Regions from separate parts of the Saccharothrix camelliae genome, predicted to be linked through region 1. Evidence: riboswitches for the same ligand, from Rfam matches in the RefSeq annotation. Region 1 holds a riboswitch; the other holds the start of a gene.
The links. A riboswitch is a leader RNA that binds a small molecule or an ion and turns the genes downstream of it on or off. The one in region 1 is predicted to bind cobalamin.

Region 2: another riboswitch for cobalamin. It lies ahead of cobN (cobaltochelatase subunit CobN); the one in region 1 lies ahead of AB0F89_RS25505 (prenyltransferase/squalene oxidase repeat-containing protein).

The regions. Positions count from the first base shown of each region.
Region 1 is NZ_CP160453.1:5,706,500-5,710,662, forward strand. Features, by position in the region: gene AB0F89_RS25500 (hypothetical protein) at 1-176, opposite strand, end outside; gene AB0F89_RS25505 (prenyltransferase/squalene oxidase repeat-containing protein) at 223-1,542, opposite strand; cobalamin riboswitch at 1,632-1,771, opposite strand; gene AB0F89_RS25510 (cytochrome P450) at 1,850-3,109, shown strand; gene AB0F89_RS25515 (DMT family transporter) at 3,315-4,163, shown strand, end outside.
Region 2 is NZ_CP160453.1:7,601,329-7,605,491, forward strand. Features, by position in the region: gene cobN (cobaltochelatase subunit CobN) at 1-1,902, opposite strand, end outside; cobalamin riboswitch at 1,936-2,070, opposite strand; gene AB0F89_RS33270 (hypothetical protein) at 2,078-3,088, shown strand; gene AB0F89_RS33275 (precorrin-8X methylmutase) at 3,085-3,711, shown strand; gene cobJ (precorrin-3B C(17)-methyltransferase) at 3,708-4,163, shown strand, end outside.

The sequences.
Region 1 (4,163 bases):
CCGCTGGCCGGGTCACCGGGCGCGCAGCCCGTCCGCACGCCGCCGCCCAACGGGCCGAAGTCCACCACCACGGTGACGCCCGCGCAGTCCGCGGCCTGGGCGCTCGGCGGGACGCCGATCAGCGCGAGCCCGACGACGGCCGCCGTCGCCAGGACCGCCCGCCACCGGCCCGTCACGGCGCGGTGCGGTCGAGGGGGCCGGCCGCCGTCGTGCGCCGTGCCGTCACCTGCCCGCCCCCGCGTGCCGCTTGCGCGCCAGCACGACCGCGAGCACGCCGCCCACCAGCAGCAGCACGCCCATCCACAGCGCCGGGCCGACCGAGGCGCCGGTGCGGGCCAGGTTGCCGTGACCGGCCACCGCGACCACGACCGCCGTCGTGGTGCTCGTGGCCGTGCTCGTGTCGGCGGTGGTGGTCGTCGCCTCGGTCGTGGTCGTCGTGGCGGTGGTCGTCGTGGTCGTGGTCTCCGAGCTGGTCGACGTCGGCGGGACGTCCGCGCAGTCGAGCACCGGCGCGCCCGGCGTGCCGCCCTCCGCCGTCAGGTCCGCGAAGTTGACGCCGACCAGCCCGAGGACGCCCTGCGCGCTCGCGCGCAGCGACGTGGCCCGCTGGAAACCCGCCTTGTCGAACGCGATCGCGCCCCGGTCCGCCGCCGCGGCCGCGCAGCCGACCCGCACCGACGTCAGGAACCCCGCCGCCCGGTCCGCCTCGGCCGTCCGGCCGCCCGCGCGCAACGCCTGCGCCGCGAGGCCGGTGCTGTTGGCGTTGCCCTCGTCGGTCGCGCCCTGGTCGCGGAACCCGCCGCCGGGCTGCTGCACGCCGGCCAGCCAGTCGAGGGCCCGGTCCGCCTCGGCGGTCCGGTCGACCGCCAGCAGCGCCTGCGCGACCATCGCGGTGGCGTCCACGTGGGACGCGCAGGTCTCGGCCTCCAGGATCAGCGGGAAGCCGCCGTCCGCGCACTGCTCGCCGACGAGGTAGTCGACCGCGGCCCGCGGCGCGCCGTCCCACCGGTCCAGCGCCAGCACCGCGAACGCCTGGGTGAAGCCGTTGGAGTAGTCGGTGTACCGCGTCTTGTCGCGGAACCGGCCGGACGGGTCCTGCAACGCCGTCAGGTCGGCGATCAGGTCGACGCCGCCGAAGCTCGTCGGGTCCTGCCCGTGCACCTGCACGCCGAGCGCGAGCTTGGCGTGCGCGCCCGCGAACGACTCGGCCGGGTCGCCGAAGTGCAGGTAGTTGTCCATGATGGCCGGTTCGGCGAGCCAGGCGGCGATGCCGTCGGCGTTGTCGGACGCCACGCCGGCGGCGGTCAGCGCGAACAGCGCGTCCAGCGTCAGGCCCTGGTCGGGGTAGGCGGTGCCGTCCAGGACGATCTCCAGGTGGTCGCCGTCGACGAGCTGGCGGGCCAGCCACCCGGCGGCGGCGTCGCTCACGTCCGCCGTCGGCGCGGGCGCGCCCTGCGCGGCCTGGCCCTGCGCGGTGGCCACCGACGCGAGGGCGGCGACAGCGGCGGCGGCGATGGCGGCGGCGGTCCGTCTCAACGGCATGTTCGGCCTTTCCGGGCGCTGGGCGCGAGCGGACCCCGGACAGCCGTCACCGACTTCCCCCGGGCTCCGACCCGTGACCTCGACGGTGTCTGGAGCGTGGCGCGCGCGACGGGTGTTCGGGCTCGTCCCGGTCGGGACCTACCGTTGCGGGTCAGCGCCGGACTTCGACCGGCTTCCCCCGATTCTCACGCGCGATTGCCGATCGTCTGTCACGGTTACCGGTGTGTCAATCCGCCTCTGGCGCGATGCTGCTCACCCCTACGTACGGTTACCGTCCAACATTCGACCTGGGGAAGAGGGGTGTTCGATGACGACTTTGGCGTCCGTGCGCGACGGCTTGGTGGCGTGGGTCGCTCGGCGTTCGGCGACGCGGTGGGTGTTGGGCAAGATCGGTTCGCGGGCGTTGTCGCTGCTCCCGGACCGCGCGCTGGTCCCGCTGAAGCGGGACGGGGTGGTCCCGGTCGCCGAGCTGGAGCGGATGCGCGAGACCGCGGCGGTGCACCGCATCCCGGTGCCGTTCGGCTTGCGCGTGTGGTTGGTCACGGGCCAGGACGAAGCGAAGAAGGTGCTCTCCGACACAGGTGCGTTCAGCAACGACTACGCCCGGCTCGGCGAGGCGGTGGGGCGGCTGGAGCAGTCGCCCGGCGGCCTCGGGTTCGCCGACCCGCCCGACCACACCCGGCTGCGCAAGCTGCTCACGCCGGAGTTCACCATGCGCAGGCTGTCCCGCCTCGTGCCGCGCATCGACGCGATCGTGACCGAGCGGCTGGACGCGATGGAGGCCGCCGACGGGCCGGTCGACCTGGTGCAGGAGTTCGCGCTGCCGATCCCGTCGTTGACGATCTGCGAGCTGCTGGGCGTGCCCTACGAGGACCGCGACCGGTTCCAGGAGCTGGCGGCGGCCCGGTTCGACCTGTTCGGGGGCGCGGGGCAGGCGTTGGGCGCGATCTCGGAGTCGCTGTCCTACATGGAGGAGATCGTGCGCCGCGAGCGCCGGTCGCCGGGTGACGGCCTGATCGGCTCGATCATCCGCCAGCACGGCGACGACGTCAGCGACATCGAGCTGGCCGGCCTGGCCGACGGCGTGCTGACCGGCGGGTTCGACACCACGGCGTCGATGCTCGCGCTGGGCGCGATCGTGCTGCTGCGCGACGACGCGGCGCGGACGGCGATGCGCGACGACGACGCGGCCACCGCGCCGCTGGTCGAGGAGCTGCTGCGGCACCTGAGCGTGGTGCAGGTGGCGTTCCCGCGGTTCGCCCGGCACCCGCTGCGGGTCGGCGACCAGCAGGTCGAGGAGGGTGACGTGGTCGTGGTGTCGCTGTCGGCGGCCAACCGCGAGGGCACGCCGCAGTTCGACGCCGGCCGTCCGGCCTCGTCGCACCTGGCGTTCGGCCACGGCGCGCACCGCTGCGTGGGCGCCGAGCTGGCCCGGATGGAGCTGCGCGCCGCCTACCCGGCCCTGCTGCGCCGCTTCCCGAACCTGCGCCTGGCCGCCGAGCGCCCGGCGTTCCGCGCCGCGTCCATCGTGCACGGCGTCGACAAGCTGCTCGTGCACACCCGCTGAGCGTTGAACTCGGGGGCCCCGACCGCAGGACTCTCGCGCCCTGGATGTAGGACTCTCGCGAGAGTCCTACATCCAGGACCCGCGTGTCGAACGTTCAGGACCCCCGAGTTCACCATTCAGGTACTGGATGACGTTGTAGCGTTGCTTAAAGCTGTGTCATGAGGTTTCACTTTTCTTGAAGTTCGGCGTGCGCGACGGTGATCCCATGACCGGACGAGGCGTGCTGCGGGTGGCGGCGCTGGCCCTGCTGTGGGGCTCGTGCTTCCTGTGGATCGAGCTGGCCCTGACCGGCCTGTCACCCGCGCAGATCACCGTGACCCGCTGCGCCCTGGGCGCCGCCACCCTGCTCGTCCTGGCCCGCGCGAGCGGTCAGCGGCTGCCCCGCGGGCTCTGGGGGCACCTGGCGGTCGCCGCGTTCTTCTGCAACGCCCTGCCGTTCCTGCTCTTCGCCATCGGCCAGCGGACCGTCGACTCCGGGGTGGCGGGCGTCCTCAACGCGACCACCCCGCTGTTCTCGCTCCTGATCGGACTCGCCGTCGGCACGGACCGCGGCGTCACGCCGGTCCGGGTCGCCGGCCTGGCCCTCGGCTTCGCCGGCGTCCTGCTCATCTTCGCCCCGTGGCAGCACGGCGGCGCCGGTCCCGGCGTGCTCGCCCTCCTCGGCGCGGCGGCCGGTTACGCGGTCGCGTTCGCCTACATGGGGCGCAAGCTGGTCGGCAGGGGAGGCCCGGTGGCGATGTCCGCCGCCCAGCTCACCGCCGCCACCGTCCTGGCCGCCGTCACGCTCCCGTTCGACCGCACCCCGGCGACGCCCAACGCCACGGCCGTCGTCGCTGTGGTGGTGCTCGGCGTCTTCGGCACCGGCGTCACGTTCATCCTCAACTACCGGATCATCGAGGACGAGGGCCCCACCAGCGCCGCCACCGTCGGCTACCTGCTGCCCGTCGTCTCCGTCGCCCTGGGCGCGGTCGTGCTGGACGAGCCGCTGACGCCGCGCGTCCTCGCGGGCATGGCCGTGGTCCTGGTCGGCGTCGCCCTCACCCGGCTCGCGGTG
Region 2 (4,163 bases), 1.9 Mb from region 1:
GAACTCGGCGTCGTGCGGCCGGTCGTCCAGCCCCAGGTCGTGGTCGAGCTTGGCGGCCTGGATGAGGGTCCAGATCTGGGCCCGGATCGCCGGCAGCTTGGCCGGGTCCATCGCGGCGATGTTGCCGTGCTCGTCCAGCAGCTGCTCCAGCCGGGCGATGTCGCCGTAGCTGTCGGCCCTGGCCATCGGCGGCACCAGGTGGTCGACCAGGGTGGCGTGCGCCCGCCGCTTCGCCTGGGTGCCCTCGCCCGGGTCGTTGACCAGGAACGGGTAGATCAGCGGCAGGTCGCCGAGCGCCGCGTCCGGGCCGCAGCCCGCCGACATGCCGACGGTCTTGCCGGGCAGCCACTCCAGGTTGCCGTGCTTGCCGACGTGCACCACGGCGTCGGCGCCGAACTCGTCCTCCAGCCACCGGTAGGCGGCCAGGTAGTGGTGGCTCGGCGGCAGGTCGGGGTCGTGGTAGATGGCGATCGGGTTCTCGCCGAAGCCGCGCGGCGGCTGCACCATCACCACGACGTTGCCGGAGCGCAGGGCGGCCAGCACGATCTCGCCGTCGGCGTCCGCCGACCGGTCCACGAACAGGTCGCCGGGCGCCGCGCCCCAGTGCTGCTCCATTCCCTGCCGGGTGTCCTCCGGCAGGGTGGCGTACCACTTGCGGTAGCGGGCCGCCGGGAGCCGGACCGGGTTGCCGCGCACCTGCTCCTCGGTCAGCCAGTCGGCGTCCTGGCCGCCGGCCGCGATCAGGGCGTGGATCAGCGCGTCGCCGTCGAGGTCGGCCACGCCGGGCAGCTCGTCACCGATGTCGTAGCCGCGCTCGGCCATCGCGGCGAGCAGCCGCACGACGCTGGCCGGGGTGTCCAGCCCGACCGCGTTGCCGATCCGGGAGTGCTTCGTCGGGTACGCCGAGAGCATGACGGCGATCCGGCGCTCGGCGGGCGGGATGTGCCGGAGCCTGCCGTGCCGGACCGCGATGCCCGCGACCCGCGCCGCCCGCTCCTCGTCGGCGACGTAGACGGTGAGGCCGTCCTCGTCGACCTCCTTGAACGAGAACGGCACGGTGATGATCCGGCCGTCGAACTCGGGGATCGCCACCTGGGTGGCGGTGTCCAAAGGGGACAGACCATCGTCGTTGTCGTCCCACGAAGCCCGGCTGCCGGTGAGGCACAGGGCTTGCAGGATCGGCACGTCGAGCGCGGCCAGCGCGCCCACGTCCCACGCGTCGTCGTCACCGCCGGCGGACGCGGCGGCGGGCTTGGTGCCGCCGGCCGCGAGCACGGTGACCACCAGGGCGTCGGCCTTGCCCAGCTCGGCCAGCAGCCCCGGGTCCGCCGCGCGCAGCGAGGCGCAGTAGACCGGCAGCGGGCGACCGCCCTTGGCCACGATCGCGTCGCACAGCGCGTGCACGAACGCCGTGTTCCCGGCCACGTGGTGGGCGCGGTAGTACAGCACCGCGACGGTCGGCCCCTCCCCCGCGTCGTCGCGCTCCAGCAGGCCCCAGGTCGGCGTCGGCTCGGGCGGCGCGAAGCCGTGGCCGGTGAGCAGCACCGTGTCGGACAGGAAGTCGTGCAGCTGGGCGAGGTTGGCCGCGCCGCCGTGCGCCAGGTAGGCGTGCGCCTCCGCGCAGACGCCGCCGGGCACGGTGGACAGCTCCATCAGCGGCGCGTCCGGGTTCTGCTCACCGCCCAGCACGACGACCGGCAGGCCGGAGGCGAGCAGCCAGTCCAGCCCCTCCTCCCACATCCGGCGACCGCCGAGGATGCGCACGACCACCAGGTCGACGCCCTCCACCAGCGCCGGGAGGTCGTCCACAGCGGTGCGGGCGGGGTTGGCCAGGCGGAAGTCGGCAGTGCTGGCGCGAGCGGACAGCAGGTCCGTGTCGGAGGTCGACAGCAGCAGGATCACGTGCGGGCTCCATCCCTCGGGGGTCCTCGCCCCGGTCGTGGGTTACGGCGAGCGGAGTTCCTGACTCCCGGGGCCTCCCCCGGTCACAGTGGCGGGACCGCGCCGGATTTCCACCGGCTTCCTCCTGCTGCTTCGCCGTTCGGAGGTCACCCTAACGGCAGTTAGCATCCAGACCATGCCCACCGACCGAGTTCGCCCGGACGCCTGCCCGGGAGCGATCGACGTGCACCAGGCCGCCGACGGCGGGCTGGCCCGCGTGCGGGTGCCCGGCGGCGCGTTGACCGCCGTCCAGGTGGACGCGCTGCGGACCGCCGCGCTGGAGCTGGGCGACGGGTCCCTGGAGCTGACCTCGCGGGCGAACCTGCAGATCAGGGGCTTGCCACCGGGTGCGGAAACGGAACTCGGCGCACGCTTGCGCGACGTCGGCCTGCTGCCCTCGATGACGCACGAGCGGGTGCGGAACATCGTCGCCGCGCCGCTGGAGGACAACCAGGCGCTGGTCGGCTCGATCGACGCGGCCCTGTGCTCGGAACCGGGGTTGGCGGCCCTGCCAGGGCGTTTCCTGGTCACGGTGGGTCACGCGGTCAGCGGCCTGTCGGGTGACATCGGGCTCGTCGGTGACGCGTTGTTCCTGGCGGGACACGATTCAGGGCTCCGCGTCACCGACCCGGTCGAGGCCGTGGTGACCGCCGCTCAGCTGTTCCAGCGACTGCGCGGCGACGCCTGGCGGCTGTCCGAAGTGGACGGCGGTGTGCGGAAGATCACGGCCGCGCTGGGCGTTCCGGGTGACGCCCGGATCGAACCGGCTGTGACGCCCGTCGCACCCGGGACGCACGGTTCCGCCGTCGTGGCGGGCGTTCCGCTGGGCCGGTGGGACGCGCGGCTGCTCGCCGGCGTGCCGGTCCGGCTCACGCCGTGGCGGAGCGTGGTGCTGCCGTCCGGGAGCGGTGCCGGCGGCTTGTTCACGTCGCCGGACTCGCCGTGGCACGGCGTCAGCGCCTGCACGGGCCGGCCGGGGTGCGCGAAGTCGCTGGCCGACGTCCGGGCCGACGCGGCCCGGTGGATCGAGACCCGGACCGCGCCGGGTCGCGCGCACTGGTCGGGCTGCGCCCGGCGGTGCGGTCGGCCGGCGGGTGGCGCGGTGGAGTTCGTCGCGACCGGCGACGGGTACGAGGAGATCAGGTGACCAGCTACGTCAAGGACGGCGCGGAGATCTACCGCCGCTCCTTCGCCACCATCCGCGCCGAGGCCGACCTGGCGCGGTTCCCCGAGGACGTGGCCAGGGTGGTGGTGCGCATGATCCACGCCTGCGGGATGGTCGACCTGGTCGGGGACGTCGGCTTCTCGCCGGCCGTGGTGCGGGACGCGCGTGCCGCCCTGCTGGCGGGCGCGCCGGTGCTGTGCGACGCGCAGATGGTCGCGGCGGGCGTGACCCGGCGTCGGCTGCCGGCCGACAACGAGGTCGTCTGCACGTTGAGCGACCCGCGGGTGCCGGGACTGGCCGCGGAGATGGGCAACACGCGCAGCGCCGCCGCGCTGGAGCTGTGGCGCGACAGGCTGGACGGCGCGGTGGTCGCCATCGGCAACGCGCCGACCGCGTTGTTCCACCTGCTGGACATGGTGGCGGCGGGCGCGCCCCGACCGGCGGCCGTGCTGGGCGTGCCGGTCGGGTTCATCGGCGCGGCCGAGTCGAAGGACGCCCTGGCGGCCAACGCGCTGGGGTTGGAGCACCTGGTCGTGCGCGGGCGGCGGGGCGGCAGCGCCATGACCGCGGCGGCGATCAACGCGATCGCGAGCGAGGACGAATGACGGGCAAGCTGTACGGCGTCGGTGTCGGTCCGGGCGACCCGGAGCTGGTGACCGTCAAGGCGGCGCGGCTGATCGGCGAGGCGGACGTGGTCGTGTTCCACAGCGCCCGCCACGGCCGCAGCGTGGCACGGCGGATCGCCGCGCCCTACCTGCGCGCCGGGCAGGTCGAGGAGCAGCTGGTCTACCCCGTCACCACCGAGGACTCCGACGACTACCAGGGCGAGATCGACGCGTTCTACGAGGAGTGCGCGGCCCGGTTGGCCGCGCACCTGGACGCCGGTCGCACGGTGGTCGTGCTGGCAGCGGGCGACCCGTTCTTCTACGGCTCCTACATGCACCTGCACAAGCGGTTGGCGCACCGGTACGAGGCCGAGGTGGTGCCGGGCGTGACGTCGGTGAGCGCCGGCGCGGCGGTGATCGGCCGGCCGCTGGTGGAGCGGGACGAGGTGCTG